Regions from separate parts of the Gemmiger qucibialis genome, predicted to be linked through region 2. Evidence: predicted binding sites of a transcription regulator. Region 2 holds the regulator's gene; the other holds the start of a gene.
What was found. Region 2 encodes HrcA, which represses chaperone genes, less so after heat shock. Its sites were predicted from a motif close to TGTTAGCACTCNNNNNNNNNGAGTGCTAACA; they were not measured.
Positions count from the first base shown of each region.

Region 1: a site for HrcA is predicted at 11,133-11,163, ahead of PG062_RS11560 (Hsp20/alpha crystallin family protein). Genes of this name have one in related genera too.

Region 1 covers NZ_JAQFEN010000008.1:21,322-36,342, forward strand. Annotated here, with positions in the region: gene PG062_RS11510 (transketolase) at 1-217, shown strand, start outside; gene PG062_RS11515 (transketolase family protein) at 214-1,152, shown strand; gene rpiB (ribose 5-phosphate isomerase B) at 1,154-1,585, shown strand; gene PG062_RS11525 (ribulose-phosphate 3-epimerase) at 1,585-2,241, shown strand; gene PG062_RS11530 (cysteine-rich KTR domain-containing protein) at 2,242-2,472, shown strand; gene PG062_RS11535 (HlyC/CorC family transporter) at 3,133-4,434, shown strand; gene PG062_RS11540 (alpha/beta fold hydrolase) at 4,665-5,342, shown strand; gene PG062_RS11545 (cysteine desulfurase family protein) at 5,619-6,746, shown strand; gene PG062_RS11550 (tRNA lysidine(34) synthetase) at 6,750-7,655, shown strand; gene PG062_RS11555 (excinuclease ABC subunit UvrA) at 7,731-10,205, opposite strand; gene PG062_RS11560 (Hsp20/alpha crystallin family protein) at 10,534-10,974, opposite strand; gene PG062_RS11565 (ABC transporter substrate-binding protein) at 12,007-13,242, shown strand; gene PG062_RS11570 (branched-chain amino acid ABC transporter permease) at 13,390-14,280, shown strand; gene PG062_RS11575 (branched-chain amino acid ABC transporter permease) at 14,297-15,021, shown strand, end outside.
Region 2 covers NZ_JAQFEN010000001.1:582,464-597,484, reverse strand. Annotated here, with positions in the region: gene PG062_RS02750 (LCP family glycopolymer transferase) at 1-618, shown strand, start outside; gene PG062_RS02745 (ABC transporter substrate-binding protein) at 1,103-2,146, shown strand; gene PG062_RS02740 (ABC transporter permease) at 2,348-3,265, shown strand; gene PG062_RS02735 (ABC transporter ATP-binding protein) at 3,258-4,076, shown strand; gene PG062_RS02730 (COG2426 family protein) at 4,139-4,618, opposite strand; gene PG062_RS02725 (BMP family ABC transporter substrate-binding protein) at 4,858-6,822, shown strand; gene PG062_RS02720 (metallophosphoesterase family protein) at 6,819-7,481, shown strand; gene PG062_RS02715 (NAD(P)H-dependent glycerol-3-phosphate dehydrogenase) at 7,710-8,720, shown strand; gene PG062_RS02710 (Cof-type HAD-IIB family hydrolase) at 8,725-9,510, shown strand; gene PG062_RS02705 (NUDIX hydrolase) at 9,887-10,369, opposite strand; gene PG062_RS02700 (stage V sporulation T C-terminal domain-containing protein) at 10,741-11,283, shown strand; gene PG062_RS02695 (hypothetical protein) at 11,406-11,633, shown strand; gene hrcA (heat-inducible transcriptional repressor HrcA) at 11,699-12,721, shown strand; gene PG062_RS02685 (nucleotide exchange factor GrpE) at 12,718-13,326, shown strand; gene dnaK (molecular chaperone DnaK) at 13,425-15,021, shown strand, end outside.

The sequences.
Region 1 (15,021 bases), on a different contig from region 2:
CGGTCACGACTTCGCCCAAATCGAAGATGCGTTCCAGTATTTCCACAACCAGACAGGCGCCCCCACAGCCGTCCTGATGAATACTACCAAGGGCAAGGGCGTCAGCTACATGGAAAACCAGGTAGGCTGGCACGGCAAGGCCCCCAACGACGAGGAATACAAGATTGCCATGGACGAGCTGAACGCTCAACTGGCAGAACTGGAGGCGCAGGTATGAGTGAGGTCAAAAAAATTGCCACCCGCGACAGCTACGGCGCCGCGCTGGTAGAACTGGCAAAAGATCACCCCGACGTGGTGGTGCTGGACGCCGATTTGGCCGCCGCCACCAAGACCGGCGTCTTCAAAAAAGCCTATCCCGACCGCCATTTTGACTGCGGCATTGCCGAGAGCAACATGATGGCCACCGCCGCCGGTATGGCGGCTATGGGGCTGGTGCCCTTTGCCTCCAGCTTTGCCATGTTCGCCGCAGGCCGCGCCTTTGAGCAGGTCCGCAACTCCATCGGCTACCCCCACCTGAACGTCAAGATCGGTGCCACCCACGGCGGCATCTCGGTGGGCGAGGATGGCGCCTCTCACCAGTGCTGCGAGGATTTCGCCCTTATGCGCTCCATCCCCGGCATGACGGTGCTTTGCCCTGCCGACGATGTGGAGGCCAAGGCTGCCGTCAAGGCTGCCTATGAGCACGAAGGCCCCGTCTACCTGCGCTTCGGCCGCCTGGCCCTGCCAGTGTTCCATGATGAAGCTACCTTCAAGTTCGAGATCGGCAAGGGCGAACAGCTCACCGAGGGCAGCGATGTGGCCATCATCGCCACCGGCCTGGAAGTGAACGAGGCCCTCATTGCCGCCGAGCAGCTGAAGAACGAGGGCATCCAGGCCCGGGTGATCAACCTGTGCACCATCAAGCCGCTGGATGAGGAACTGGTCGTCAAAGCGGCCAAAGAGTGCGGTGCCGTCGTCACCTGCGAGGAGCACAGCATCCTGGGCGGTCTGGGCGAGGCCGTGGCCGCCGTGCTGGGCGAACAGTGCCCCGTCCCCATGCGCCGCGTGGGCGTCAAGGACGTGTTCGGCCACTCCGGCCCCGCATGGGAACTGTTGGAGCAGTTCGGCCTGCGTTCCGACGCCATCATCGCCGCTGTAAAGGAGCTGGTGTAAGATGATCGCCATCGGCTGCGACCACGGCGGATACGAACTCAAGCAGAAGATTTTGGCTCACCTGCGGCAGCGCGGACTGGAATACCGGGACTTCGGCTGTGATTCTACCGCTTCGGTGGATTACCCCGTCTATGGCAAGGCGGTGGCCCATGCCGTGGCATCGGGCGAGTGCGAAAAAGGTATCGTCATCTGTAGTACCGGCATCGGCATCTCCATCGCCGCCAACAAGGTGCCCAGCATCCGCTGCGCGCTGTGCGGGGATTGCTTCTCTGCCAAAGCCACCCGCCTGCACAACAACGCCAACGTGCTTGCTCTGGGCGCGCTGGTCACCGGACCCGGCCTGGCGCTGGAAATCGTGGACATCTTCCTGGACACGCCTTTCTCGGAGGAGGAGCGTCACAGCCGTCGGGTATCCCAGCTGGAGGAAGAATAATGTTTGAACTGTGTGCATCCATTCTGGCCGCCGACTTTGCCAATCTGGAGCGGGACATGCGGGCGGCCAATGCCGCCGGTGTGGATGCCTTTCACATCGACGTGATGGACGGGCACTTTGTGCCGGCCATCTCCTTTGGTACGGGCATGGTGCGTACGATGGAACGCCTGACCACCAAACCCCTAGACGTTCACCTGATGGTGGAAAAGCCGCTGGATTTTCTGCCGGAACTGGAGGAACTGGGGGTAAAGCGGGTCTCGGTCCATTACGAGATTCCGGGCGGGCCGGAAGCGGCCCTGCGGGCCATCTGCGCCGCCGGGATGCAAGCCGGGCTGGTACTCAACCCCGAAACGCCGGTGGAATCGGCCCTGCCGTACCTGGCCCAAATTTCGCAGCTGCTGCTGATGACGGTATACCCCGGTCGCGGCGGGCAGGTCTATCTGCCCGGCAGCAACGAGAAGATCGCTGCTGCCAAAAGTCTGCTGCAAGGGCAGGGGAGCAATACCGTCATCCAGGTGGATGGCGGCATCACCCCCGGTACCCTGCCCGGCGCCTATGTGGCCGGGGCACGGAGCATTGTGGCGGGTAGTGCGTTTTTCTATGGAAACATATATCAAAATGTGTGTGCATTGCGTTCGGAGAAGGCAAAACCGTAGATGTTTGTAGTAAAAGGCGGCACCAAAAAAAGAGTAGACTGTTTGGCAAATGAATGTACCGCAAAATCTGTATGGGTTAATTGCCCAGTTTGCCACAATAAGACGAAAACAAAGATTTATCAAGATACATTGGCGCTTCGTTTCCCGATGTATTGCCCGAAATGCAAAAAGGAAATGCGGGTAGATATCATCCGAAGAAAAATCTATCCCTGCACAAAGGTCTATAAATAGCAGCAAGGCCCGCTTTTCATGCAACTGAAAAGCGGGCCATTCTGTCTGATCACCTGCTTCGTTAACTTCATCAACCGCGTGTGAGCGGCGGTTGCGGGCCTGCTGGTGCCGGACTTTATCTATAACATCGGAACCACGATGCTCAACGGTGACATTTTGATGCTGATCTTCTTCTTTGTCAACAAAATCATCTTCCCGGAGAGGGAAGCAAAAAAGTATAGGGCAATACCGCATAATTCTAAGTGCCGATACAGCGAGCGAGGTGCGGCAGCTGCTAAGCCAAAAGCGCAGATAATACTTTGTGTATTATCGAGCATTTTGGCAACGCAGATGCCGTGCCGCAGCCGCCGGAGCGGTGCTTAAGCCGTAAGGCGGGAATTATGCGGTGTTGCCATAGGAATAATTTCCGGTATTGTGTGCAAAACCCTCTGCTGTAAGGCGGGGGCCTTTTTGTATGCAGGTATAGCAAAGCGGGCGGCCAAATGGGCACACATTTTGGCTGAAACGACTGTTTTGTGCAAAAAGCCTTTGCAGCGTTTGCGCTTTTGGAGACAGTATGCTATAATAACCTATAATGTGTGTAGTATACCCTGCATACAATACTGATAACGCTGCCGCACAGGCAGCCAAAAAACAAAAGAAAGAGTTGATGGTTCTCCAATGGACGATGGCAGTAGTATATTTATGATCACCGCACTGATCGTTTTGATCATGTTGTCGGCCTTTTTTTCGGCATCGGAAACAGCATATTCCTCGCTGAACATGATCCGCTTAAAAAGCCGCGCGGAGGATGGCGATAAGCAGGCAGCCAAGGTTCTGGCCCTGGCTGAACGGTATGACAGCCTGCTGAGCACCATTCTGATCGGCAACAACATTGTAAACATCGGTGCGTCTTCGCTTGCAACGGTGCTGTTCAGCCGGTTGTTGGGCAATGCTTACGGCCCCACGGCTTCCACCATTGTCATGACCTTACTGGTTTTGACGTTTGGCGAAATCACCCCCAAAAGCATGGCGAAGGAAATGCCGGAATCCATTGCAATGGCCTTTGCGCCGGCGCTTGGTGCCCTTGTGGCGGTATTTGGGCCGCTGAACTTTATTTTTGGCAAATGGAAAAGCTTTTTGGCCGGCCGCTTTTATACCGACGAAAAGGACACCATTACCGAAGGTGAGTTGGTAACCATGGTGAGCGAAGCCGAAAAAGACGGTGAGCTGACCAACCGCGAAAGCGAGCTGATCCGCAGCGCCATTGAATTTGACGATGTGGAAGCCCAGGACGTTCTGACCCCGCGTGTGGATGTGATCGCCGTGGCGGATGATACCCCCATGGACGAAGTGACCGAAACTTTTGCCGACAGCGGCTATTCCCGCCTGCCGGTATACCACGAAACCATTGATAACATCATTGGCGTGGTACATGAAAAAGATTGTTTTGCCGCCATGCGCAAGGGCGATGAAGATGTCAAGCTGGAAAGCCTGATCGGCCCCACGCTGTACACAACCAGCGTGACCCCCATCTCCGCTTTGCTGCGCACTTTGCGGGAAAGCAAGCACCATATGGCAGTTGTGGTGGATGAATACGGCGGCACTGCGGGCATCATCACGCTGGAGGATATCCTGGAAGAGCTGGTTGGCGAGATCTGGGATGAACATGATGAAGTGGTGGAGGATATCCGCCAGCAGAGCGATGGCAGCTGGCTGATTGCCGGCGGTGCCAGCGTGGACGATGTGGCCGAGGAGCTGGATATCCGCGATAAAGAGGAAATCGACGCGGTGGCCATCGGCGGCCTGGTGCAGGAAAAGCTCAGCCGCCTGCCCAAAGTGGGAGACCATTTTGTGTGGGGCAGCTTTGACGGTACCGTGACCCGTGCCACCAACCGCCGCGTGCAGGAAGTACGCCTGGTAAGCCGCCCGCCGGAGCCGGAAACCAAAAAGCCGGACCGCCGCGACCGCGACAAAGACTGAGAACGCGATAAATAATGCAACAGAGAACCTGGGAAGAACAAACTTCCCAGGTTCTTTTTTGTGGATTTTTGAGGCGGGTTCTGGTATGATGGAGATAGGAGTTAGTCAAAAATAACGCAGGGGTCTGAGGAGGGAACGTTTATATGGAAGTACAGGAATTTGGCAAACAGAACAGCCGCAAAATTATGCTGCTGCCCGGCAACATGATGAGCTGGCGCTAGTTTGAAGCGGTGATTCCGCTGCTGGAAAAGCAGTACCATGTGATCGCCGTCAGCACGGACGGCTATGATGATACCGGCAAAACTACCTTTACCACGGCGGAAGCAATGGCCGAAAAGCTGGAACAGTATATCAAAGAAGAACAGGATGGTGCCATCGACCTGGTGCTTGGCGAATCCATGGGCGGCGCAACGGCAGGTATGCTGTTCCACCGGCAAAAAGTTAAGGTAGGCGCTATGATTTTGAGCGGCCCGCAGTACATGAACCTTGGTATGTTCAGCTGGGTGCTGACCGCCATTGTGCCGCGCAGCCAGTATAACCTGACAAAGAAGATTCAGTCTGTGGATAAGCTGCCGTGGATGCTGCGGCTGTATACCCGCGGGGACGACCAAAAGCTGCTGAACCAGTTCCAATATGTGGCAAAAAATATCTCGCTTGCTACATTGGAAAATGCCACCAAGGAAGCCCTGCGCCTGTATCCCGTGATCGACACTTTTGCCCCTGACCCGGAAGCGAAGGTGGCCATCTGGTACGGTTCCAACGAGCCGAACATGAAAAAAGCGATGCAGAAATTAAAACGCGCCTACCCCAACGCGCAGGACCACCCCTTTGTCGGGTACGGCCACGGCGACATCATTGGCCACCTGGATGTGATGGCAAGGGACATCATCGCCTTTATGAAAAGCTGACGCTCGGCGAGGGATCCGGCACGGCGCATTGCAACCCATTGACGCGGTAGGAAATGGTGGTATAATTAAGGCAATACCGCATAATTCTAAGTGCCGATACGGCGAGCGAGGTGCGGCAGATGCCAAGCCAAAAGCGCAGATAATACTGGATGTCTTATCGAGCATTTTGGCAACACAGATGCCGTGCCGCAGCTGCCGGAGCGGTGCTTAAGCCGCAAGGCGGGAATTGTGCGGTGTTGCCTTAAATTTCAGGCAACGAAACAGGGGGATTTGCGCATGATATATCTGGATTATTCGGCCAACACGCCGGTGGACCCCCGTGTGCTGGAAGTATACTGCCGCACCGAGCAGAATTTTATCGGCAACCCCAATTCCACCCACTGCGCCGGGCAGGCCGCCCGACAGGAGATGAACCGTGTGACCGGCCTGATTGCGGCACAGCTGGGGGTGCTGCCGGAGGAAATCATTTATACATCCGGCGCAACGGAAGCCAACAACCTTGCCTTAAAGGGCATGGCCCGCGCGGCCCGGCATGTGGGGCGGCATATCATCTCCACCCCGCTGGAGCATTCCAGCGTGGGGGCAACATTGACGGCCTTGCAGCAGCAGGGGTACGAGATCGATCTGCTGAACATTGGCCGGGATGGCAGAATTGACCTGGAACAGCTGGAAGAGCTGCTGCGCAAGGATACCGTACTGGTTTCCATCTGCGGGGTGGACAGTGAACTGGGCACCGTGCAGCCGGTGCGGGAGATCGCCGCGCTGGTGCACCGCTGCCCCAACTGCTGCCTGCATGTGGATGCCACCCAGGCCGTGGGCAAAACGGCCCTCTGGCTGGACTGTGTGGATACCATGAGCTTTACCGCCCACAAGTTTTACGGCCCCAACGGCATTGGCGTGCTGTACAAGCGCAAAGGGCTGGTGATCGAACCCCAGATGAACGGCGGGGCCAGCACTACCATTTACCGCAGCGGCACCCCCACCCTGGGCCTTGCCGCGGCTTTGCAGGCGGCGCTGGACCTTGCGCTGGATGAACAGCCCCAGCGCTGCGCCTGTGTACAGGCACTGCATGATACTTTGTGCGCAGAGCTGCAAAAGCGCCCCGGCGTGCGCATCAACAGCCCGGCGGGTGCGGTGCCGCACATTGTAAACGTGAGCGTGGCGGGCATCAAGGCCGGGGTGTTCCAGCAGGCGTTGAGCGGGCAGGGGGTATGTGTGTCCGTCAAATCGGCCTGCTCCACTGACGGCACACCGTCCAAGGCGGTGTTTGCCGTCAGCCGGGACCGCAAAAATGCGCTCAGCTCATGGCGCATCAGCCTGAGCCACCTGACCACCGAAGAGGAACTGAACGGATTTTTGGCAGCATTTGACCGCTGCCTGAAGGATTTGCAAAAGGAGAAATGACCATTGGAACGCCAGATGGAACCCTGCCAGCTGATTGAACGCAGCATTATCAAAAAATACCGCAAAGAGTTGTGGACCCCTTTTATTGTGGCGGTCAAGCGCTATGAACTGGTGCAGGCGGGAGATAAAATTGCCGTGTGCATTTCCGGCGGCAAGGACAGCATGCTGATGGCTAAACTGATGCAGGAGCTGCAGCGCCACAGCGATGTGCCCTTTGAGTTGGTGTTTTTGGTGATGGACCCCGGCTATAATGAGATCAACCGCCAGAAGATCGAAAGCAACGCCGCACTGCTGAATATCCCCATCACAATTTTTGAGACGGATGTGTTTGCGGTCGCCAACAACAGCGATAAATCCCCCTGTTACCTGTGCGCCCGCATGCGCCGCGGCTACCTGTACAAGAAGGCTCAGGAGCTGGGCTGCAACAAAATTGCACTGGGGCACCATTTTAATGATGTGATCGAAACAACCGTGATGAGCATGTTCTATGGCTCCCAGCTGCAGGCTATGCCGCCCAAGCTGCACAGCACCAACTTTCCCGGCATGGTGCTGATCCGTCCGCTGTACTGCGTGCGGGAGGAAGATATCATTGCCTGGAAACGCTATAACGACCTGGAATTCATCCAGTGCGCCTGCCGCTTTACCGAAAACTGCACCACCTGCGACAACGGCGGCGGTGGCTCCAAGCGGCAGGAAGTCAAGGTGCTGCTGCGCCGCCTAAAGCGGGATAACCCCAACATTGAGAACAGCATTTTCCGCAGCATCCACGGCGTTGCGCTGGATACCATGCCCGGCTACAAGACCGAAGGGCAGGAACATAGCTTTTTGGAGCGCTTTGACCGCGTGGAAGCAGAGCTGCAAAAAGAGTTAAAAGAAAAGCAGAAGCAGGAAGCAGATAAAACCGAATAAAAGCAAAACACATCCCCCGGCGGGCCGCCCAATACGGCGCTGCCGAGGGATGTGCTTGTTTATAAAGATATAAAATCAGATAAATTTGCCGGTCTGGCTGGCGGGGGTGTGGCGGATAACGTCCGGCGTGCCGGCGGCCACCACCGTGCCGCCCTGGGCACCGCCGCCCGGGCCCATATCAATGATGTAGTCTGCGTTGCGGATCACATCCAGGTCATGCTCAATGACGATGACGGTGGCGCCGTGCTCGATCAGGGTCTGGAACACGCCGAGCAGAACCTGCACATCGGCGGGGTGCAGGCCGATGGTGGGCTCATCAAAGACAAACAGAGAGTCCGACTGGGCTTTGCCCATTTCGCTGGCCAGCTTCAGGCGCTGGGCCTCGCCGCCGGAAAGGCCGGGCGTTTCCTCGCCAAGGGTCAGGTAGCCAAGGCCGAGTTCCTGTAAAACAGTCAGCCGCTGGCGCACCACCGGCCAGTCGGCACAGGCGGTCAGGGCAGTGTTCACATCCATATCCATCAGCTGCGGCAGGGAATATCTGGTTCCGGACTTGCTGGTGTAAAAAATCTGCCCGGCCTCCTTGGCATAGCGGGAACCGCGGCATTCGGGGCAGGGAATCTCCACATCCGGCAAAAACTGTACATCCAGGCTGATGCTGCCGGTGCCATCGCACACGGGGCAGCGCAGCTTGCCCGTGTTGTAGGAAAAATCGCCCGCTTTATACCCGGCCTGCCTGGCATCCGGGGTGGCGGCAAACTTTTTGCGCAGCTCATCATGCACATTGGCATAGGTGGCCACGGTGGAGCGCACATTGATGCCAATGGGTGCGGCATCGATCAGCTTGACCTGGGTGATGCCGTCCGGCACAATAGAGCGTATATGCTCCGGTAGATTTTGGCCGTGGATGGCGGCGTTCAGGCCGGGAACCAGGCTTTCCAGCACAAGGGTGGTCTTGCCGGAGCCGGAAACCCCGGTCACCACAGTCAGCCGCCCCTTGGGAATTTCGATGTCCAGCGGCTTTACGGTGTGGATGGCATTGGTGGAAAGCTGAATGCGCCCCAGCGCGAACAACTCGCTTTGCGGGGCCTGGGGTCGCAGGCACTGCGCTTTGCCCGCCAGGAACGGCCCAATGCGGGAAGCGGCGTTTGCTTCAATGGCCAGGATGCTGCCCTGGGCAATCACCTGGCCGCCGCCCGCACCGGCCTGCGGCCCCATCTCAATCAGCCAATCGGCTTCGGATAGAATCTGGGTATCATGGTCCACCAGAATGACCGAGTTGCCATCGTGGATCAGGTCCTGCATCACGCCGGTCAGGCCGGTGATGTTGGCGGGGTGAAGCCCAATAGAGGGTTCATCCAGCACATACAGAACGCCGGTAGTGCGGTTGCGCACCGCGCGGGCCAGCTGCATGCGCTGGCGCTCGCCGGTGGAAAGGGTAGCCGCGGCGCGGTCCAACGCCAGGTAGCCCAGCCCCAGGTCCATCAGCCGCTTGGCCACCGTTTGGAACGATTCACAGATGCTCTGCGCCATGGGGCGCATTTCTTCCGGCAGGGCGGCGGGAACCCCGCTTACCCAGGCAACCAGGTCGGAAAGGGTCATGCGGCAGGCTTCATCCAGCGGGATACCCTGCAGCCTGGGCGCGCGGGCTGCAGCGCACAGCCGGGAACCGCCGCAGTCCGGGCAGATATCCTGACGCAAAAACTTTTCCACCCGCTTCATGCCTTTTTCGTCCTTGACTTTGGAGAGTGCATTTTCCACCGTGCGTACGGCGCTGTAATAGGTAAAATCCAGTTCCCCGGCCTGCTCGCTGTTTTTGGAGTGGTAGAAAATGTGCTTCTTCTCAGCCGGGCCGTCATAGACGATCTCTTTCTCCACATCGGTCAGGTCGCGGAACGGCACATCGGTGCGCACCCCCATGGCGCGACAGACATCGGTCATCAGCGACCACATCAAAGAGTTCCAGGGGGCCACAGCGCCCTCGTCAATGGTCAGGCTTTCGTCCGGCACAAGGGTGGCGCGGTCAACGGTCTGTACGGTGCCGGTGCCGCCGCAGGTGCGGCAGGCACCCTGGCTGTTAAAGGCAAGCTCTTCCGCCGAAGGGGCGTAAAAGCGGGCCCCGCATTCGGGGCAGATCAGCTCCTGCCCGGCGGCCACGGCCAGGGTGGGCGCAAGATAATGCCCGTTGGGGCAGCGGTGGCTGGCAAGGCGGGAATACATCAGCCGCAGGCTGTTCAGCAGCTCGGTGCCGGTGCCAAAGGTGCTGCGGATGCCCGGCACCCCCGGCCGCTGGTGCAGCGCCAACGCGGCGGGAACATACAGAACCTCGTCCACATCAGCTTTGGGGGCCTGGGTCATGCGGCGGCGCGTGTAGGTGGAAAGTGCGTCCAGATACCGGCGCGAACCTTCGGCATACAGCACGCCCAGCGCCAGCGAAGATTTGCCGGAACCGGATACACCCGCAATGCCGACGATTTTGTTCAGCGGCACATCGACATCAATATTTTTTAGGTTGTGTACCCGTGCCCCGCGGATCTCAATATGATCGACCATACAAACAGCAGCCCCCCAGTTGGATTTATTATAAGGCAATACCGCATAATTCCCGCCTTGCGGCTTAAGCACCGCTCCGGCAGCTGCGGCACGGCATCTGCGTTGCCAAAATGCTCGATAAGACATCCAGTATTATCTGCGCTTTTGGCTTGGCATCTGCCGCACCTCGCTCGCCGTATCGGCACTTAGAATTATGCGGTATTGCCTTAAAACCATTATACCACAGGGGTGCAACAAAACAAAAAAAGCGGTGCCCCGCCCTGACCGATTGGGGTCAAGGGCGGGGCACCGCTGAGACTTATTCAGTTATGCCGCAAAGGCAGATCGGTTATTCACCAATTTCAACGCGGGTCACATCAGGTTCCTTCTTGGGAGCTTCCTTCGGGAAGGTCAACTCCAGGATGCCATCGGTGAACTTGGCGCTGACATCCTTGGGCTGCAGGTCGGTGCCAACATAGAAGCTGCGGCTGCAGGCGCCGGTGTAACGCTCCTGGCGGATATACTTGCCTTCGGGGGCCTTTTCGTCTTTATCCAGGCCCTTGGCGGCGCTGATGGTCAGGTAGCCGTTTTTCAGCTCAATGTGGATCTCATCCTTCTTGAAGCCCGGCAGATCAATGGCCAGCTCATAGTTGGTATCGGTCTCGCGGATATCAGTCTTCATCAGGTTGCGTGCATGCTTGCCGTACAGCGGGTTGCGTGCGTTCATCATACCAAAGGAATCGTCAAAGAAATCATCAAAAAGATTTTCACCAAAAACAGTCGGCAACATAAGTCATAACCTCACTTTGTAAAAATCTGGAATTTTATTTGGTGCCTCTCCGGGAAGTCTGACGCTTCCCGAGCCTTGCGGCTCCTTGGCGGTGTTTCCCGGAACGCTCTTGCGTTCCGCACCCCCTCTTTCAAGGTACGCTTTTATTATAACCCTAAAATTAGCACTGTCAATAGCAGAGTGCTAATGTTTACAACCTATGCAATGATTGTTCACAAAATATATAATATTGGAAAATGGCGGAAAAACCCGCCACAAAATAAGACGAACATTCGATATAAAACCATGGTGCGATAAAGCGAGAAACAATGCTGGATTTTGGATAACATAAAAAATTGGCAGAGAAACTATTCGATAAACAAGGCTGTGACAACGTAAGGCGGGGAGAAACAGCGGAATAAGGCTGCCGAACTGGGCCGTCCGCTGCCCGGCATGACCCAGTGGTGCGGGGGAAAAGCTGTGATTTTGAAGTTATTTAGCCCAAAGGACAATTTGACGGAAAAAAAGAAAGCAAAAACGGGGATGCGAGATGAAAAACGAAGAAACAGCTTAATAGAATAAGGCGATCGGCGGCAAAAATCCCCCTGATGCCGACAAAAAGTGCTTGCAAAATTTTGGCAGTATGCTATAATCAGAACAATCCAAACACGGAGCAAGGACAACGGGGTCCGCAGTGCAAAAGCTGCGGACCCCGTTCTGATTCTGGAGACAAAAGCATAAAAAGAACAAAAGAGATTTTGCTTTTGCACAAAGGCGTGCGGCACCCGCTTGACGGCGGGGCTGCGCGCTTTTTGTTTGGTCAGGAGATATCCGAGGCAACACCGCACAATTCCCGCCTTGCGGCTTAAGCACCGCTCCGGCAGCTGCGGCACGGCATCTGCGTTGCCAAAATGCTCGATAAGACATCCAGTATTATCTGCGCTTTTGGCTTGGCATCTGCCGCACCTCGCTCGCCGTATCGGCACTTAGAATTATGCGGTATTGCCCTGAGAGAAGAAAGCAGAACGAACATGAAAGAAAGAGGGGCTTACGATGAAAAAGGCAACACGGGTTCTTTCTCTTACCATGGCGGCGGCGATGGCGGCAGGCGTTTTGGGCGGCTGTTCTTCCAGCGCACAGGGCGGCACAGCCAGCACGGCAGATACTTCCAGTGCCGCTTCCACCACAGCATCCAGCGCGGACAGCGGTAATGTGATCCGCGTTGGTGTGGTCTGCTCCATGACCGGCGGCTCCGCTATTTACGGCGAGGGTGCCCAGAACGCGGTGGATATGGCTGTGGAGGAGATCAACTCCGGCGATTCCGGCTACACGGTCGAGATCGTCAACGGCGGCAAGGTGGCTGACGATGCCAAGGACGCCAAGCAGGCCATGAACGCTTACAACAAGGTCATGGCAGATTCCCCGGCCGCTATCGTGGGCAGCTTCTTCTCTTCCGTTACACTGCCTATGGCGACCCAGGCTGCCAATGACGGAATGCTGCTGCTGGCAACCGGCGCTACCAACGTGGATGTGACCCAGAAAGGCTCCACGATCTTCCGTAACTGTTTCATTGACCCGTATCAGGGCAAGATGGCCGCCCTGTTTGTTAAGAGCAAGGGATTCAGCAAGGTAGCCGTGATTTATGCCAAGGATGATGACTATTCCAACGGCCTGAAGGACGCTTTTGTAGAAAACTGCGAGGCCAACGGCATTGAAATTACCTATACCGGCGAGTGCATGAGCACTGATACTGACTTTTCCTCCCAGGCAGCACAGGCCGTGGCTTCCGGCGCAGAGTTTTTGTATTATCCCTGCTTCCTGGATACGGTACCGCTGTTTGTAGGCGCAGCGCGCAATGCGGGCTTTACCGGTACCATCATGGGCGGCGATGCCTGGGATGGCGCGGATACCACCGGCCTGGAAGACAAGTTTGATGACTGCTACTTTACCAACCACTACTCCAGCGAGGATACCGCCCCCGCCGTTCAGAACTTTGTACAGAAGTACACCGAAAAGTACGGCACCGAAAGCCTGAACGCCTGCGCGGCCCTGTACTATGACGCCATCTACATGCTGCTGCAAGCTGCCGAGAATGGTGGCGGCACCGATACCGCAAGCCTGGTAAAAGGCATGACCGGTATGGAGTTTACCGGCGTTGGCGGCAAGATCAAGCTGGACGAAAACGGCGACGCCATCAAGAGCATTGCATTCAACACCTTTGTTGACGGCAAGGTCAAGTGGTCTGAGACGCTGGATTCCGATGGCAACCTGGTTTCCTCCGCTGAGTAAAGTTTTTTAGTTTTCCCTAAACACCCCCTCCAGAGCAAAGGCGCAATGGTGCGCGCGGCAATGCAAGCAGCCGCGCGCACTTTTTTATTTTTTTTGATTCCCCCGAATCAAACATTCACAAAAAATGATAGGAAAGGTGAATGGACCATGACTGCATCATTATTTGTTCAGGGCCTGATCAACGGCCTGAACCAGGGCGCTATTTATGCGCTGATCGCGTTGGGCTACACCATGGTTTACGGTATCATCCGCATGATCAACTTTGCCCACGGCGATTTTATCATGATCGGTGCTTACACATTGTTTTACACCATCCCGCTGATGGTCGATGCGGGAATGCCCGCCTGGATGGCCGTGATTGTGGCCGTTGCGGTGTGCGCGCTGGTTGGTGTGCTGGTTGAGATCCTGGCTTACCGCCCGGTGCGCAAGGCCGGGCCCATGTCCGCCTTGATTACCGCACTGGCCATGAGCATCTTTTTGGAAAACCTGGCCATGGTGCTGTTTGGCGCCAAGCCGCACAACGTGCAGGCTATTTTCAGCCTGCCCACCATTACGGTCGGCGGGGTATCGCTGCCGCTGAACGTGCTGCTGACCATTGGCATCGGCGTTGCGATGATGCTTTGCATGCAGCTGTTTGTAAAAAAGACCAAGCTGGGCAAGGCCATGCGCGCCGTCCCGCAGGATAAGGATGCTTCCACCCTGGTGGGCATCAACGTGAACAAGATCATCACCCTGACCTTTGCCATCGGCTCCGGTCTGGCGGCGGTGGCAGCGCTGATGTACTGCTCTACCTACCCCCGCGTTACCACCGATATGGGCTCCATGATGGGCATGAAAGCCTTCATCGCCGCAGTTCTGGGCGGCATTGGCATCATCCCCGGCGCCATGATCGGCGGCATTCTGGTCGGCCTGATTGAAATTTTTGTCAAGCTGTTTGCCCCCGGCTGGTACGAAGCCGTTACTTACGGCACATTGATCGTGATCCTGCTGGTCAAGCCCGCCGGTATCCTGGGCAAGAACACCGGCGAAAAAGTGTAAGGGAGGGAGCAGAGCAATGAGTAAAAAAATAAAAGGCTCCTATCTTTTGGACGCTGTGGGCGTGGCGCTGGTGTTTGCCCTGTTGACAGGGCTGTTCGCCGCCAATGCGTTCGGCACCTCCACCACCTATATTCAGGGCATCTGCACCACCGCCTGCTACACCATCATCATGGTCACATCGCTGAACCTGGTAGTTGGCTTTATGGGCGAGTTCTCCTTGGGGCATGCGGGGTTTGTTTCGGTCGGCGCTTATGTCTCCGCCATTGTATCCGGCGCGCTGGCAGGCAAAGGGCTTTCGGATCTGGGGCTGTTCCTGATCGCGCTGCTGGTCGGCGGCCTGGCTGCGGGCATCATGGGCGTACTGGTCGGCATCCCGGCGCTGCGCCTGCGCGGCGACTATCTCGCCATTGTCACCATGGCGTTTGCCGAAATCATCCGCGTCTGCTTCTGCAACTTTTCCATCACCGGCGGCGGTAAAACAATGAGCGGCATCCTCAAGCTGTCCACCTTCCCGCGGGTATTCTGGATCATGGTGGTCTGCGTTGCCATCATGTACCTGTTCGTCCGCAGCAAATATGGCCGCACCGTGCAGGCCATCCGTGAGGACTACATCGCGGCTTCGGCTTCCGGCATCAACGTGACCTATTACAAGGTCATGACCTTTGCCATCAGCGCATTCTTTGCCGGCATCGGCGGCGGTATTTATGCCCATTACATGACGGCAATGATCCCCACCAACTT
Region 2 (15,021 bases):
CTGCGGGATGAGGATATGACGACTGCTCTGCAGCTGTTCAAGACCGCTATGGAGGAACAGCCCGATGCGATGGCAGACTATTTTGGCGATGCCTATGCCCAGGTACAGCAGCTGTATGCCAACCTGCAGGTGAACACCACCTATAAGGGCAGGCTGGACCGCGACGACCTTGCCATGATGGACAACATGAACTTTGTGCTGCGCCAGTACCCGGACGATAAATTCTTTGGCCAGCTGAGCAACGGCCATGTGACCCAGAGTGCCTGGAAGGACGGCAATTATATTGCCAACTACAGCCGTTTCGGCATGCTGCTGAACGGCGAAGGCTCCCCCGTGCAGGGCGAAGTCTGCTCCATGCTGACGATCTATACCCAGCGCGGCAGCAGCGGCCTGCTGGGCGATGATGCCGAGAACGACTATTACGATCTGAACGCGCTGGCGGAAGCTGCGGGCAAAGAATTTATTGCCACAGGGGCGGATTTGTTCCTGGCGCTGGACAACGAGGACACCCCTTACACCGAGCAGAACGGCCTGATCAAGCCCGAAGTGCAGGCCGAAGAAAAGCCGCTTATGGATTATTACCAAAAACTGATTGTACTTTTTGACACAGAAAATTAAAATTCCCCGTTGACAAGGCCGCGCCTTTGTGCTATAAATACTTTAAACCAATGAAGCGAAAGTAAAACCACAGGCGCACGCACAGAGAGCCCCCGATGCTGGGAACGGGGTGGTAAGCGGAGTGGATAAATGGTTCGCCGAGGGCACGGGGAAAAGCTGGGCTGAGTATCCGTTGACGGAAGCCTCCGTTACAGGGCAGGGGAATGTTAGTTCTCCGCAGAGCGGCTGTGCAGTTTATGGCACAGCAAGCAAGGTGGCACCACAGATTATTTGATTGATCTGCCCTTGCACAGAAAGCTATTTCTGTGCAAGGGCTTTTGTTATACCCGGCACAGACCACAAACAGGAGTAACACCATGAAAAAGCAAAGCATTACCACCATGCGGGAGCGATGGCGCCGGGCAAACTGATTGCCCGCCCCGGCACTGCCGGGAACAAACCGCCGATACACCTTAAATGTGAATGATAAAAAGGAGCTTTTACCATGAAAAAGTTTGTTGCTGTTCTGTCCGCCGCCGCTATGCTCGCCACCCTCGCCGCCTGCGGTTCCACCGCAGCCACCACTTCTACCGCTGCCTCTAGCGCCGATACCGCAGCAGCTTCCAGCAGCGAAGCTGCTGCCGCAGATGATACCGCAAAGTCTTACAAAATTGCGGTGGTCCAGCAGCTGGATCACGCCAGCCTGGATGAGATCCGCACCGCTGTGGAAGCAGAGCTGGACGCCAAAGCCGCCGAAAAGGGCATTACCATTGAGTATAAAGATTTTAACGGCCAGAACGACGCTACCACGCTGAACCAGATCGGCACCCAGGTGGTTTCCGATGGATATGATGCGGTGGTGCCCATTGCCACCCTGGCAGCCCAGTGCATGGCCAATGCCTGCGCCGAAGATCAGATTCCTGTTGTGTACGCCGCTATCAGCGACCCTGCCGCTGCAGACCTCACCGGCCTGGATTATGTCACCGGTACTTCTGACGCGCTGAACACCCAGTTCATCCTGGATATGATGCTGGCAATCAACCCGGATGTCAAGACTGTTGGCTTGCTGTACTCCAATTCCGAAGCCAATTCCACCACCCCCATTGCCGAAGCAAAGGCTTACCTGGATGAAAAGGGCATTGCTTATGTGGAAGGCACCGGCAACACCAACGATGAAATCATGAGCGCCGCCGCCAATATGGTGGGCAAGGCTGACGCTGTGTTTACCCCGACCGATAACGTGGTTATGGCCGCCGCAGCTGCTGTTTCCGAGACGCTGACCGAAGCGGGTATCCCGTTCTACACCGGTGCCGACAGCTTTGTTACCGCCGGTGCCTTTGCAACCTGCGGAGTCAACTATTCCGAACTTGGCACCTACACCGCTGATATGGTGCTGGATATCCTGGAAAGCGGCAACGTTCCTGAATACCATGTAATGGATGGCGGCATCATCACCGTCAACACCGAAACTGCCGCCGCTCTGGGCATTGATTACGCCGCTTTCAGCGATATGGCCAGCCAGGTTGTGGAAGTTACCACCCAGCAGTGATAAAATGAATAGAGAATAATGAAAAAAGAATAATGCAGGTGTGGTGCCTGCGGTACCACAATAAAGCAGGAAATGCAGCTCCGGCAAGCGAAAACGCCCGCCGGAGCTGCATACCTGATTAAAAACGCCGCCGCGGGCGGCGTACAGCCATTATTCATTATTCTTTATTACTTATTATTTATACGCAAAGGAGCAACGCTTATGTTTACCCTTGCCATTGTGCAAAGCGCATTGGAGCTGGGCTTTATTTACGCCCTTGTGGCCATGGCACTGTTTTTGAGCTTCCGTGTGCTGAATATTGCCGATATGACTACCGATGGCGCGTTCACCCTTGGCTGTGCCGTGTCGGCTACCGCCGCAGTGGCGGGGCATCCGTTCCTTGGTTTTGTGCTGGCCATGCTGGCCGGTGCCTGCGCCGGGTTTGTCACCGCGTTCCTGCAAACCCACCTGGGCGTGCCGTCCATTTTGGCGGGTATTATTACCAATACCGGGCTTTACACCGTAAACCTTGCCATCATGGGCTTTTCTTCCAACGTTCCCATGCTGAAAACTGAGACAGTGTTCACTATGGCCCGCGCCCTGTTTGGCGAAAAATCTCCCTATAAACTCATTGTTGCCGTCACGGTCACAGTCGTGGCCTGCGCGCTGCTGATTTTATTCCTTGGCACCCGGCTTGGTCTTTCCATCCGCGCTACCGGCGATAACCCGGATATGGTGCGCGCTTCCTCCATCAACACGGCGTTCACCATCACGGTGGGCCTTTGCGTTTCCAACGCCATGACCTCGCTTTCCGGCGCAGTTCTGGCTCAGTACCAGAAATCCGCCGATATCAACCTGGGCACTGGCATGGTGGTCATCGGTCTGGCTTCGCTGATTATTGGCGAAACGCTGTTTGGCCGCGGCGGTATGTGGGTCAAAGCGGCTGCGGCTGTGGCGGGCAGCGTGATCTACCGCTTTATCATTGCGTTGGCCCTGCGTGCCAATGTTCCCAGCGAGTGCCTGAAGCTGATTTCTGCCGTCATTGTGGCGCTGGCCATTGCGGCCCCGGCCCTGAAAAAGAACCTTGCGCTGCGCCGCCGCCGTGCCGTCAGCCAGAAAGGGGGCAAGACCCATGCTTGATCTGAACCATGTCAGTATGACCTTTAACCCCGGTACGGTGAACGAGAAAAAAGCGCTGACCGATATCAATCTGCATATGGAAAGCGGCGAGTTCGCTACCATTGTGGGTTCCAACGGCGCGGGCAAATCCACCTTGTTCAATGCCATTGCAGGCAGCTTTATTCCGGATACCGGCAGCATTCTGCTGGATGGGGTGGATATGACCTTCCAGCCGGATTTCCGCCGCTCCAAGGCGATTGGCCGCCTGTTCCAGGACCCGCTCAAAGGCACTGCCCCCAACATGACCATTGAGGAAAATCTGGCCCTGGCCTATCTGCGCGCTTCCACCCATACTTCGCCGTTTTCCCGCATTACCAAGGCGGACCGCGAACTGTTTACCGATCGGCTGGTCCAGCTGGGCTTGGGGCTGGAGAACAGGATGAAACAGCCGGTCGGCCTGCTTTCCGGCGGCCAGCGCCAGGCGCTGACCCTATTGATGGCCACCCTGGTTACCCCCAAATTGCTGTTGCTGGACGAGCACACTGCGGCCCTGGACCCCGCCACCGCAGATAAGGTGTTGGAGCTGACCAAGAAAATTGTGGCCGAAAACCACATCACCTGCCTGATGATTACCCACAACATGCACGCCGCCCTGGAATTGGGCAACCGCACGCTGATGATGGATTCCGGCCACATTGTGCTGGATATCAGCGGGGAAGAACGCGCCAACACCACGGTGGACGGCCTGCTGGATCAGTTCGCCAAAAATGTGGGCCGCCGGTTGGATAATGACCGCATCCTGTTGAGCAGGCAGGAAGAGACGGCCCAGTAAAATAATAACAAAAAGCAGCCCCCGCGGGGGCTGCTTTTTGTCATATACAATCAGGGAAAAAATCAACCGGCGATTGCACCAAAAGCGGAAATGCCCAAAGTGCTCAGTACGCCCATAATACAGCCTGCCAGCAGAACGCCGCCCATGCAGGCCAGAACGCTTTCCTTGAAATCCATATCCAGTAGGCTGGCGGCCAGGGTGCCGGTCCATGCGCCGGTGCCGGGCAGGGGAATGCCCACAAACAGCAGCAGAGCAATAAAAAGGCCGCGGCCGGCGGTGGCTTTCAGCTTTTGGCCGCCCTTGTGGCCTTTTTCCAGGCAGAAAGTGAAAAACTTGCCGATCACCGGTTTGTCAGCGCCCCATTCCAGGATCTTGCGCGCAAACAAAAAGATGAACGGCACCGGGATCATGTTGCCGATGATGGCAATGATGTAGGTGCTCCACAGCGGCAGACCAAAAATTACGCCATAGGGGATTGCGCCGCGCAGTTCGATCAGGGGAACCATCGAAACAAAAAATACAGTCAGGTATTTCTTAAGCATTCCAGTACCTCGCAGTTGATTGATGTCAAATTTGCATACAAATTTTATTATACAAGAATCCGCGATATGCCGCAAGACCTGCACCACAGGTTTTGTGTAAAATTTATGTCAAGCGGGCAGGATGCCGGTTTCCGCCATAAAAAGGGTGCAAAGCCCTGCGGGATATGGTATAATTACAACATACATGCCCACAGAATAAGAAAAAATGACGGAACCACAACAGCAGGAGGAGGCACAGGATGCAGCGTATAGAAGCCATAGATGAATACAACCGCGCTCAAAGATTGGGCATGCGCGATTACCGTGAAAAGACAGCGGCAGGCAAATACCCCTATCTGCCTGCATTGGATGAACTGCTGGAAAAAACAGATACCGAAAGCCAGATACCGCTTGGCACCATTGAAATACCGTTGGATTATGTGGTAGGCACCAAAACCACCGGCCGCACCATGGCGTTTGCTTCCAACTTTATGCCGCTGCTGCCCGAAGACACTGAGTTTGCCAGCAAGTGGCTTTCCCTGTGCATGGCCCATATGGAAGAGGGCATCCACGATGCCATTAAAGCATATGAGTACATGGGCCGCTTTTATGTCCAAGAGGGCAACAAACGTGTCAGTGTGCTGAAATATTTTGGCGCGGATTCTATTTTTGCCACCGTTACCCGCGTTGTGCCGCGGTTCAGTGATACGCCGGAAATTCGTGAATATTACGAGTTCATGGAGTATTACCCTTTGTGCGGGCTGTACCGGCTGCACTTTACGCAGGAGGGCAGCTTTGCCCGCTTGCAGAAAGCGCTGGGCAAAGCGCCGGATGAAAAGTGGACCGCAGACGATAAGGCGGAAGTTGTCAGCCTGATGAACTGGATCACCAAGGCTTATAATGCCCACGGCGGCGATAAAATGCGCACCACCCCGGCGGATGTTATGCTGCTGTTGCTCCGCTTGTATAAGTTGGATGAGCTGAAAACCTATAGTCCCGCCCAGTTTGCCGCAGCTATTGACGCTGTGTGGGATAACGTTCTGGCGCTGGAGCGCCCGGAACCGGTCAAGCTCAGCACCCAGCCGGCCGCCCCGGCCAAAAAGAACAGCCTGCTGGACCGCATCCTGCCGGGGATCCGCAGTGAGCCCAGCCACTTGAAAGTAGCGTTTGTCAACGAGCGCACGCCGGAAACTTCTACCTGGACCAGCCAGCACGAGTTTGGCCGTACCCAGCTGGACCAGGTGTTTGCCGGCAAGGTGGAAACCGTGGCTTATCATGGCGCAGAGCCGGGCAAAAATGCCGATGAACTGGTGGAAAAAGCCATCCAGGACGGCGCGAATATGGTGTTTACAACCTCGCCAAAACTGGTGGGGGCTTCGCTGCGCGCGGCGCTGCGCCACCCGGATGTGCGCATCCTGAACTGCTCGGTCGATATGCCGTATGCTTCCATCCGCACCTATTACAGCCGCGTGTATGAGGCAAAGTTCATCACCGGCGCCATTGCTGCCGCTGTGGCGCGGGAGGACCGCGTGGGCTATGTGGCGGATACACCCACCTTTGGCGTTCCGGCCAACATCAATGCGTTTGCCCTTGGCGCGCGGATGGTCAACCCGCGCGTTAAGGTCAGCCTGCAATGGTCCTGCCTGCCGGGGGACCCGATCCAGGCCTTCCAGAAGCAGGGCATCACGGTGATCTCGGGGCGCGATACCCCCACGCCGTTCCGCCCTGCGCGAGAGTTCGGAACTTTCCGCATCAGCCCCGGCGGCACGCTGATGGATCTGGCTTCGCCGTTTTGGCATTGGGGCCAGTTTTATGAAAACGTGGTGCGCACCGTGCTGGATGGCGGCTGGACCCGCGATAAATCCGGCACCGACGGTACTGCCGTCAACTATTGGTGGGGCATGAACAGCGGTGTGATGGATGTGCTGCTCAGCCGCGAGCTGCCCCATGATGTGCGCCACCTGGCCAACATCCTGCGCAGCGGCATTATTGCGGGCAGCATTGACCCGTTTGCCTGCTATATTACCGCGCAGAACGGTACTGTGATGAACGAGGGCCGCACCGGCTTTACCCCGGAGCAGATCCTGCATATGGACTGGCTGTGCGATGCAGTGGAGGGCCACCTGCCGGAATTTGACGAACTGATGGACTGTGCCCGCCCCATGTACCGCATGCAGGGCATCCACCGCGACCGGCTCCCTGCAGAGAAAGAGGCTGATCTATGAAAATTCTGGCAGTGGCAGACGAAGAGAGCAAGTACCTGTGGGAATACTATGAGCCCAGCAAGCTGCGCGATATCGACCTGATCATCGGCTGCGGGGACCTGAGCCGGCATTATATGAACTTTTTGTCCGATGCAGCGCCGGTTCCGGTGCTTTATGTACACGGCAACCATGATGCCAGCTATGATAGAGAACCGCCCCGCGGTGCGATCTGCATTGACGATGACCTGTACTGGTACAAGGGCTACCGCATTGTGGGCCTTGGCGGCAGCTGCCGTTACCGCGCCGGTGCCTGGCAGTTTACCGAAGCGGAAATGAAACGCCGCATCAGCCACCTGCGCAGCAAGATCCAGCACGCGGGCGGGGTGGATATCCTTGTTACCCATGCGCCGCTGCACGGCTATGGGGATTTCAGCGACCTGCCGCACCGCGGGTTTACGGTGTTCAATGAAATTTTGGATACCTATCACCCGGCTTTGATGCTACACGGGCATATCCACCTGACCTATGGAGCCAACATCCCGCGGGAGCACCAGTACGGCCAGACACGCATTGTGAACTGCTATGAGCGCTTTACGCTGGACCTGCCGGATAAGCCGGATCCGCGCCGCCACTCTTTGATTGAGAGGTGGAAACAGTTTAACCGCACGGGGCACTTTTAAGGTGTAGCTTGAAGGCGTACCTGATACCATAGGCAACACCGCACAATTCCCGCCTTGCGGCTTAAGCACCGCTCCGGCAGCTGCGGCACGGCATCTGCGTTGCCAAAATGCTCGATAAGACATCCAGTATTATCTGCGCTTTTGGCTTGGCATCTGCCGCACCTCGCTCGCCGTATCGGCACTTAGAATTATGCGGTATTGCCCATAAACGATTGGAGAACAAATACGATGACCAAAACCAAAATCGGTGTTCTGGGTGCCGGAACCTGGGGAACCGCGCTGGCACGCATGCTGGCAGGAAACGGCTGTGACGTTACCATGTGGAGCGCCCTGCCCGATGAACTGAAAGCCATGAGCGTGACCCATGCCCACCCCAACCTGCCCGGCATGTGCCTGCCTGCCGATATGCACTATACCGCGGATATTGAAGAAATCTGCGGCGACCGTGATGTGCTGCTGTTTGCGGTGCCCTCGGTTTTTGTGCGTTCCACCGCCCGCAAGGCGGCACCGCATATCCCGGATGGGCAGCTGATCGTGGATGTGGCCAAAGGCGTGGAGGAAAAAACGCTGATGACGATGTCCGAAATCATTGAGCAGGAGCTGGCCGCGGATGGCAAACACACCCACTGCAATGTGGTGGCGCTTTCCGGCCCCACCCATGCGGAGGAAGTGGCCCGCGATATGCCCACCTTGATCGTGGCGGGCAGCCCGGATGAAGCCGCCGCACGCAAGGTGCAGCAGATCTTTACCACCCCCACCTTCCGCGTGTATACCAACACCGACCGCCGCGGCGTGGAGCTGGGCGGCGCTGTCAAAAATGTGATCGCGCTGGCTGTTGGCATTGCGATGGGCCTGGATTACGGCGATAACGCCAAGGCTGCCCTTATCACCCGCGGCAACGCCGAGCTGGCCCGCCTGGGTGTGGCCATGGGCTGCAAGGCCGAAACTTTTGCCGGGCTTTCCGGTATGGGCGATCTGATCGTGACCTGCACCAGTATGCACAGCCGAAACCTGCATGCCGGCATGCTGATTGGCCGCGGAAAGGATGTGGAAACCGCCAAAAAAGAGGTCGGTCAGGTGGTGGAGGGCATCAATGCCCTGCCCGCAGCCTGCAAGCTGGCGAAAAAGTATAAGGTAGAAATGCCCATCGTGAATGCGGTGGATGATATTCTGTCCGGTCGGTTGGCCGCCCGCGATGCGCTGGCTACAATGATGGGCCGACAGCTGAAACAGGAATAATAACATGGAAAACAGAGATATTCGCATTGCTTTTTTTGATATTGACGGTACTCTGCTGCCGCCGGATCACCACCTGCCGGAATCCACCGTGGCGGCGCTCAACATTCTGCGCGCCAAAGGGGTGCAGCTTTACCTGGCAACCGGCCGCCCGCCGTACCACCTGCATTACCTGAAAAAGGATCTGCCGTTTGAATTTGACGGCATGGTGATGATGAACGGCCAATATTGCCGGGATAAGGACGGCTGCTTTTACGCTCACTCGCTGCCGCAGGAGGGACTGCGCGAGCTGCTGCCCTGGCTGGAAAAAACAGATATTGCGGTTTCCTTTGTGGAAGCGGATACCGCTTACATGAACCGCACCAATGCCCTGTGTGAAAACTTTTTGAAAGAGATCCCGCAGGAAACCATCGATCCGGCCCAGCGCTGCTTTACCTACCCGACGTATCAGCTCAGCGCATTTTTGAGCAGCGAGCAGGAACCGGAGTTCATGACTCACGTGCCCGGCTGCCGCGCTGTGCGCTGGAGCGAAGAATTTGTCGATATCCTGCCCGCAACCGGCGGCAAGGTGAACGGCTTGCAGGAAACGCTCAATCATCTGGGTCTTACGCGGGAAAACAGCATCGCCTTTGGCGATGGCGGCAACGATACCGAGATGCTTGCTTTTGCCGGGATCGGGGTTGCCATGGGCAACGCCTGGCCAGATGCCCGTGCCGCGGCGGATTACATTACCACCGATGTGGATAAGGACGGCATCTGGAATGCGCTGGAACATTTCGGGCTGCTGAAATAACCAATAAAAACAAGAGCATGTGCGTTTTTGGGGAAAGCCCGAAAAACTGCACATGCTTTTATTTTATTTCTTTAGGCAATACCGCACAATTCCCGCCTGACGGCTTAAGCACCGCTCCGGCGGCTGCGGCACGGCATCTGCGTTGCCAAAATGGCTCGATAATGTCGGGTTGCGGTACCCGCATCGTGCTTCGGGGGCAAAAGCCCCTCGCACTCTGCGACCGCTGCCCCTGCTTCGGTTCGCTGCATCCGCCACTGGCGGCGCTCACCTTTGCAGCATCCAGTATTATCTGCGCTTTTGGCTTAGCATCTGCCGCACATCGCTCGCCGTATCGGCACTTAGAATTATGCGGTATTGCCTTTATTATAATGGCTGTTCAACCGCAGGGCAGTGTCTCGCCTTCCAGCACCGCCTGCACCAGGGTATCGCCGTGATAGGTTAGCTCCAGATGGAAAAACGGTGCGCCCTCCGCCAACAGCCGAAGGAAAATTTTGTCCCCCTGCCAGATCGGCAGGTTCTCTACTTCGGGTTTGGGCACCCATTCCAGTGTGCCCTCGTTACAGTCGGTCAGCGTGCCGGTAAAATCGGTGCAGGTGTACAGGTGCATCCGCTCGGCGGGCCATGGCTCGCAAGTAAAATCCACAATGCCGCGGTAGGCGGGGGATTGCATCGTCAAGCCGGTTTCCTCCCACACTTCGCGCAGGGCACAGGCTTCGGCAGTTTCGCCGGGGTCAAGCTTGCCGCCCACACCGATCCATTTATCGTGGTTGACGTCGTTCTTCTTTTTAATGCGGTGCAGCATCAGATAGCAGCCGTTTTGTTCCAGGTAGCACAGAGTGGTTTGCAGCAGTTCAGCCATAGCGGAGCCTCGTTCCCTGTGTGCGGGGCACACAAAATATATTGGTATCAGTATACCACCCGGATAGTACAGGCGGCAAGGCTGCAGACAATGTGCGGGTGGCTATTTGGTGGGCAGGGAACCAATATCCTGAAATTTACGCGGCGCTCCGTTATAATATCTCCAAAATGGAGATGGCTTTGAGGGGAGCCGCAAAAAGGTGTTTGAAGCAGGCGTGAACGCCCACATTGCCAAGCCGTTCAGCGTGATGCCCTGCTGGCAGGGCTGGATAAAGCACTAACAAAAAACAGGCACGAACCATACATAAACCGCCGCACTTTCCATATAATAGGTATATTGTACAGAATATGGAAGGGCAGGAGGGTACCCCAATGAAAGCAACAGGAATCGTGCGCAGGATTGATGAGCTGGGGCGGGTGGTCATTCCCAAAGAGATCAGGCGAACCCAGCGCATCCGCCAGGGCGATGCACTGGAAATTTTTACCGCTGCCGATGGGCAGGTGGTGTTCAAAAAATATTCCCCGCTGGTGGAGCTGGGCGAACTGGCCGGGGTGTATGCCGAGGTGCTGGCCAAAAACCTGGGCCGCCCTGTGCTGATATGTGACAGGGAAAGCATTGTGGCCGCCACCGGCACGGGCAAAGGGCAGCTGCTGGGGCGGCAGATCAGCGATGCCGCCGCCCGGCTGCTGGCCATGCGCGGCCCTTACACCGCGCCGGAAACCGCTGCCCGCCGCATTACGGCCTTTGACAAAGGGGAAACGGTGCTGCTGTGCGTCTGCCCCATTGTGGTGCAGGGGGATGTGGAAGGCGGTGTGTTGCTGACCGGCCGCCCGCAGGATGCAGCCCCTGATACCGAGACCGCCCGCGCAGTAAACATTGCCGCGGCATTTTTAGCAAAGTGGATGGAAGAATGAACCGTTGGCCGGCATCACCCTGCTGTCTGGCGGGCAGCAAAACAAGGGCAACACCGCACAATTCCCGCCTGACGGCTTAAGCACCGCTTCGGCGGCTGCGGCACGGCATTTGCGTTGCCAAAATGCTCGATAAGACATCCAGTATTATCTGCGCTTTTGGCTTAGCATCTGCCGCACCTCGCTCGCCGTATCGGCACTTAGAATTATGCGGTATTGCCCAAGATAAAATAACAGAAAAACGCCGCGGCGGAGGGCAAAAACCACCCTTTGCCGCGGCGTTTGTGTCAAATCTGTTAAAGTTTGAAACTTTTTATGAAAAGGGCTTGACAGAACAAAGAGTTGGGATATAATAAATTTAGCACTCAGGAAGAGAGAGTGCTAAACAAGAAAAAGCAAACAAGGAGATGAGGGCAGCATGACGATGGATGCACGCAAGCAGCGCATTCTGGAAGCGATTGTTGCCATTTATTCTACCGGCGGCGAGCCGGTCGGCTCCGGTTTGCTGGCCAGCCACTTTGACATGGCACTTTCCAGCGCAACGCTCCGCAACGAGATGGCCGCGCTGACAAAGCTTGGCCTGCTGGAGCAGCCGCACACCAGCGCAGGCCGCGTGCCCAGCCCCAAGGGGTACCGGTACTACCTAGACCACCTGCTGGAAGCCCCCGCCGCCATAGCACTGAGCGCAGCGGACCGCGAAAACATTGACCGGCTGTTTGCCGATATGGACGTTGAGCCCGAAAAGCTGGCGCAGAGCGCCGCCCGCGCACTGGCCGATTATACCGGCTGTGCCGCAGTGGCTACCACCCCGCAGGCCGAGGATCTGTGCATCGCCCATTTTGAGGTCGTGCAGGTCGGGCGGTATTCCGCCGCAGTTTTGGCGGTTACCAGCTCCGGCGGTGTGCGCACCCGTGTGGCGCGTATCCACACCGGCTTGACGCGGGAGGATGCCGATGAGATGGCCCGCCTGCTGAACAGCAGCCTGACCTTTGTGGCACCGGAGGATCTGACCCCGTCGCTGACGGCAAGCCTGGTGCTTTCCGCCGGGCGCAGGCTGGCGCCGGTGGTGTTCGCCGCCGAAGCGCTGGTTCGCACCCGCCCGCAGTTTTACCTGGAGGGCGTGCAGTACCTGGCCAAGATGCCGGATGTGCGCACAAACCTTGGCGCGCTGCTGGAAGTTTTTTCTGACAACGAAGCGGCCCGCGCCCTGATCGAACCGGGCAGCGGCAAAGTGACCGCTACGTTGGGCGAGGATATCGAGCCCGCCATGCCGAACCTCTGCATCGTCAGCAAGCGTTACCTTGCGGGCGGCGGGCTGTACGGCACGGTGGCGGTGATCGGCTCCAACCGCATGGAGTACGAACACTTGATCCCCGTTTTGAATTATTTTGCAATTAAGTTAGGACAGTCAATGTCCGGTAAAAAGGAGGAGCAGACATGAGCGAAGAAACAAAGAAGCAGCCTGAAACTGAACAGGAACAGGCCGCTGCTGAAACAAAAGCGCCCGCGGCAGAATCCGATAAGCAGGAAGCTGAACCCGCTGCAGAAAAGACCGAAAAGAAAGACTGGTTCGGCAAAAAATCCAAAGAGCTGGAAGCCGTAAAGGCAAAGCTGGAAGCCGCCGAGCAGGCCAACACAAAGCTGAAAGACCAGATGCTGCGCACCGCTGCAGAGTATGACAATTACCGCAAGCGTTCCGCCCGCGAAGCTGACCAGAAGTTCAACGATGGTGTTTCCCACGCGGTCAACCAGATCCTGGCAATTCTGGATACGCTGGATATGGCAGCCAATGCCGAATGCACCGACGAAAACTATAAAAAGGGCGTTGTGATGACGCTGGACAAAGCCGAAAAAGCTCTGAAAACGCTGAACATCACCGAGATCGAATCCATGGGCAAGCCCTTTGACCCCAACTTTATGAACGCTGTTCAGCAGGTTCCGGCAGAGGATGGCCAGGAAAGCGGCACTGTGGTGCGCGTGTTCCAGAAAGGCTACATGATCGGCGATAAGATCATCCGCCATGCAACCGTGGTTGTGGCCGAATAACAAAGCATGAACCGGGCGCAAAAGCCCGTTCAGATATAGATTAAGACATTCACATTTCCATGTTTCCTGAAAGAGGAATATGAAAGGAGTTTTATATTATGAGTAAGATTATTGGTATTGACCTTGGTACTACCAACAGCTGCGTAGCTGTTATGGAGGGCGGCGAGCCCGTTGTTATCCCTAACGCTGAGGGTGCCCGTACCACCCCGTCTGTTGTCGGCTTTACCAAAACCGGCGAGCGTCTGGTAGGCCAGGTTGCAAAGCGTCAGGCTATCACCAACCCCGAAAACACCATCTCCTCCATCAAGCGTAAGATGGGCACTGCCGAGAAGGTTCACGCCGGCGGCAAGGATTACACCCCCGAAGAGATCAGCGCTATGATCCTGGCAAAGCTGAAGGCTGATGCCGAAGCTTACCTGGGCGAGCCCGTTACCGAAGCTGTCATCACCGTTCCCGCTTACTTCAACGACAGCCAGCGTCAGGCAACCAAAAACGCCGGTACCATTGCTGGTCTGAACGTAAAGCGTATCATCAACGAGCCGACCGCAGCTTCTCTGGCTTACGGCATTGATAAGGAATCCGACCAGAAGATCATGGTTTACGACCTGGGCGGTGGTACGTTCGATGTTTCCATCATCGAGATGGGCGATGGCGTTACTGAAGTTCTGGCTACCAATGGTGATACCCACCTGGGCGGCGATGACTTCGACCAGCGCATCATCGACTGGATGGCTGAGGATTTCCAGAAGGAAAACAACATCGACCTGCGCAAGGATAAGATGGCTGCACAGCGCTTGAAGGAAGCTGCTGAAAAGGCAAAGATCGAGCTGTCCAGCGCCACTTCCACCAACATCAACCTGCCGTTCATCACCGCTGACGCCAACGGCCCCAAGCACTTGGATATGACCCTGACCCGCGCAAAGTTCAATGAACTGACCGCTGATCTGGTTGACCGCACCATGGCCCCTGTCCGCAAGGCTTTGGCTGATGCAGGCCTGAAGGCTTCTGACCTGGCTAAGGTCCTGATGGTCGGTGGCTCCACCCGTATCCCCGCTGTCTATGACGCTGTCAAGAAGGAACTGAACTGCGAGCCGTTCAAGGGCATCAACCCCGATGAATGTGTTGCTGTCGGCGCTTCCATCCAGGGCGGTGTTCTGCAGGGCGACGTTAAGGGTCTGCTGTTGCTGGATGTTACCCCGTTGAGCCTGGGCATTGAGACTCTGGGCGGCGTTTGCACCAAGATCATTGAGCGCAACACCACCATCCCCACCAAGAAGAGCCAGATCTTCTCCACTGCTGCTGACAACCAGCCCAGCGTTGAAGTCAACGTTCTGCAGGGCGAACGTGAGTTTGCCCGCGACAACAAGAGCCTGGGTACCTTCCACCTGGATGGCATCGCTCCGGCTCCGCGCGGCGTGCCCCAGATCGAAGTTACCTTTGATATCGATGCCAACGGCATTGTGCATGTAAGCGCTAAGGACCTTGGCACCGGCAAGGAGCAGAGCATTACCATCACTGCTTCCACCAACATGAGCAAGGATGACATCGACAAGGCCGTTAAGGATGCCGAGCAGTATGCTGCTGAGGATAAGAAGCGCCGCGAAGATGTTGATACCCGCAACAACGCCGACCAGATGGTGTTCCAGACCGAAAAGGCTTTGGGCGAGCTGGGCGACAAGGTCTCTCCGTCCGAGA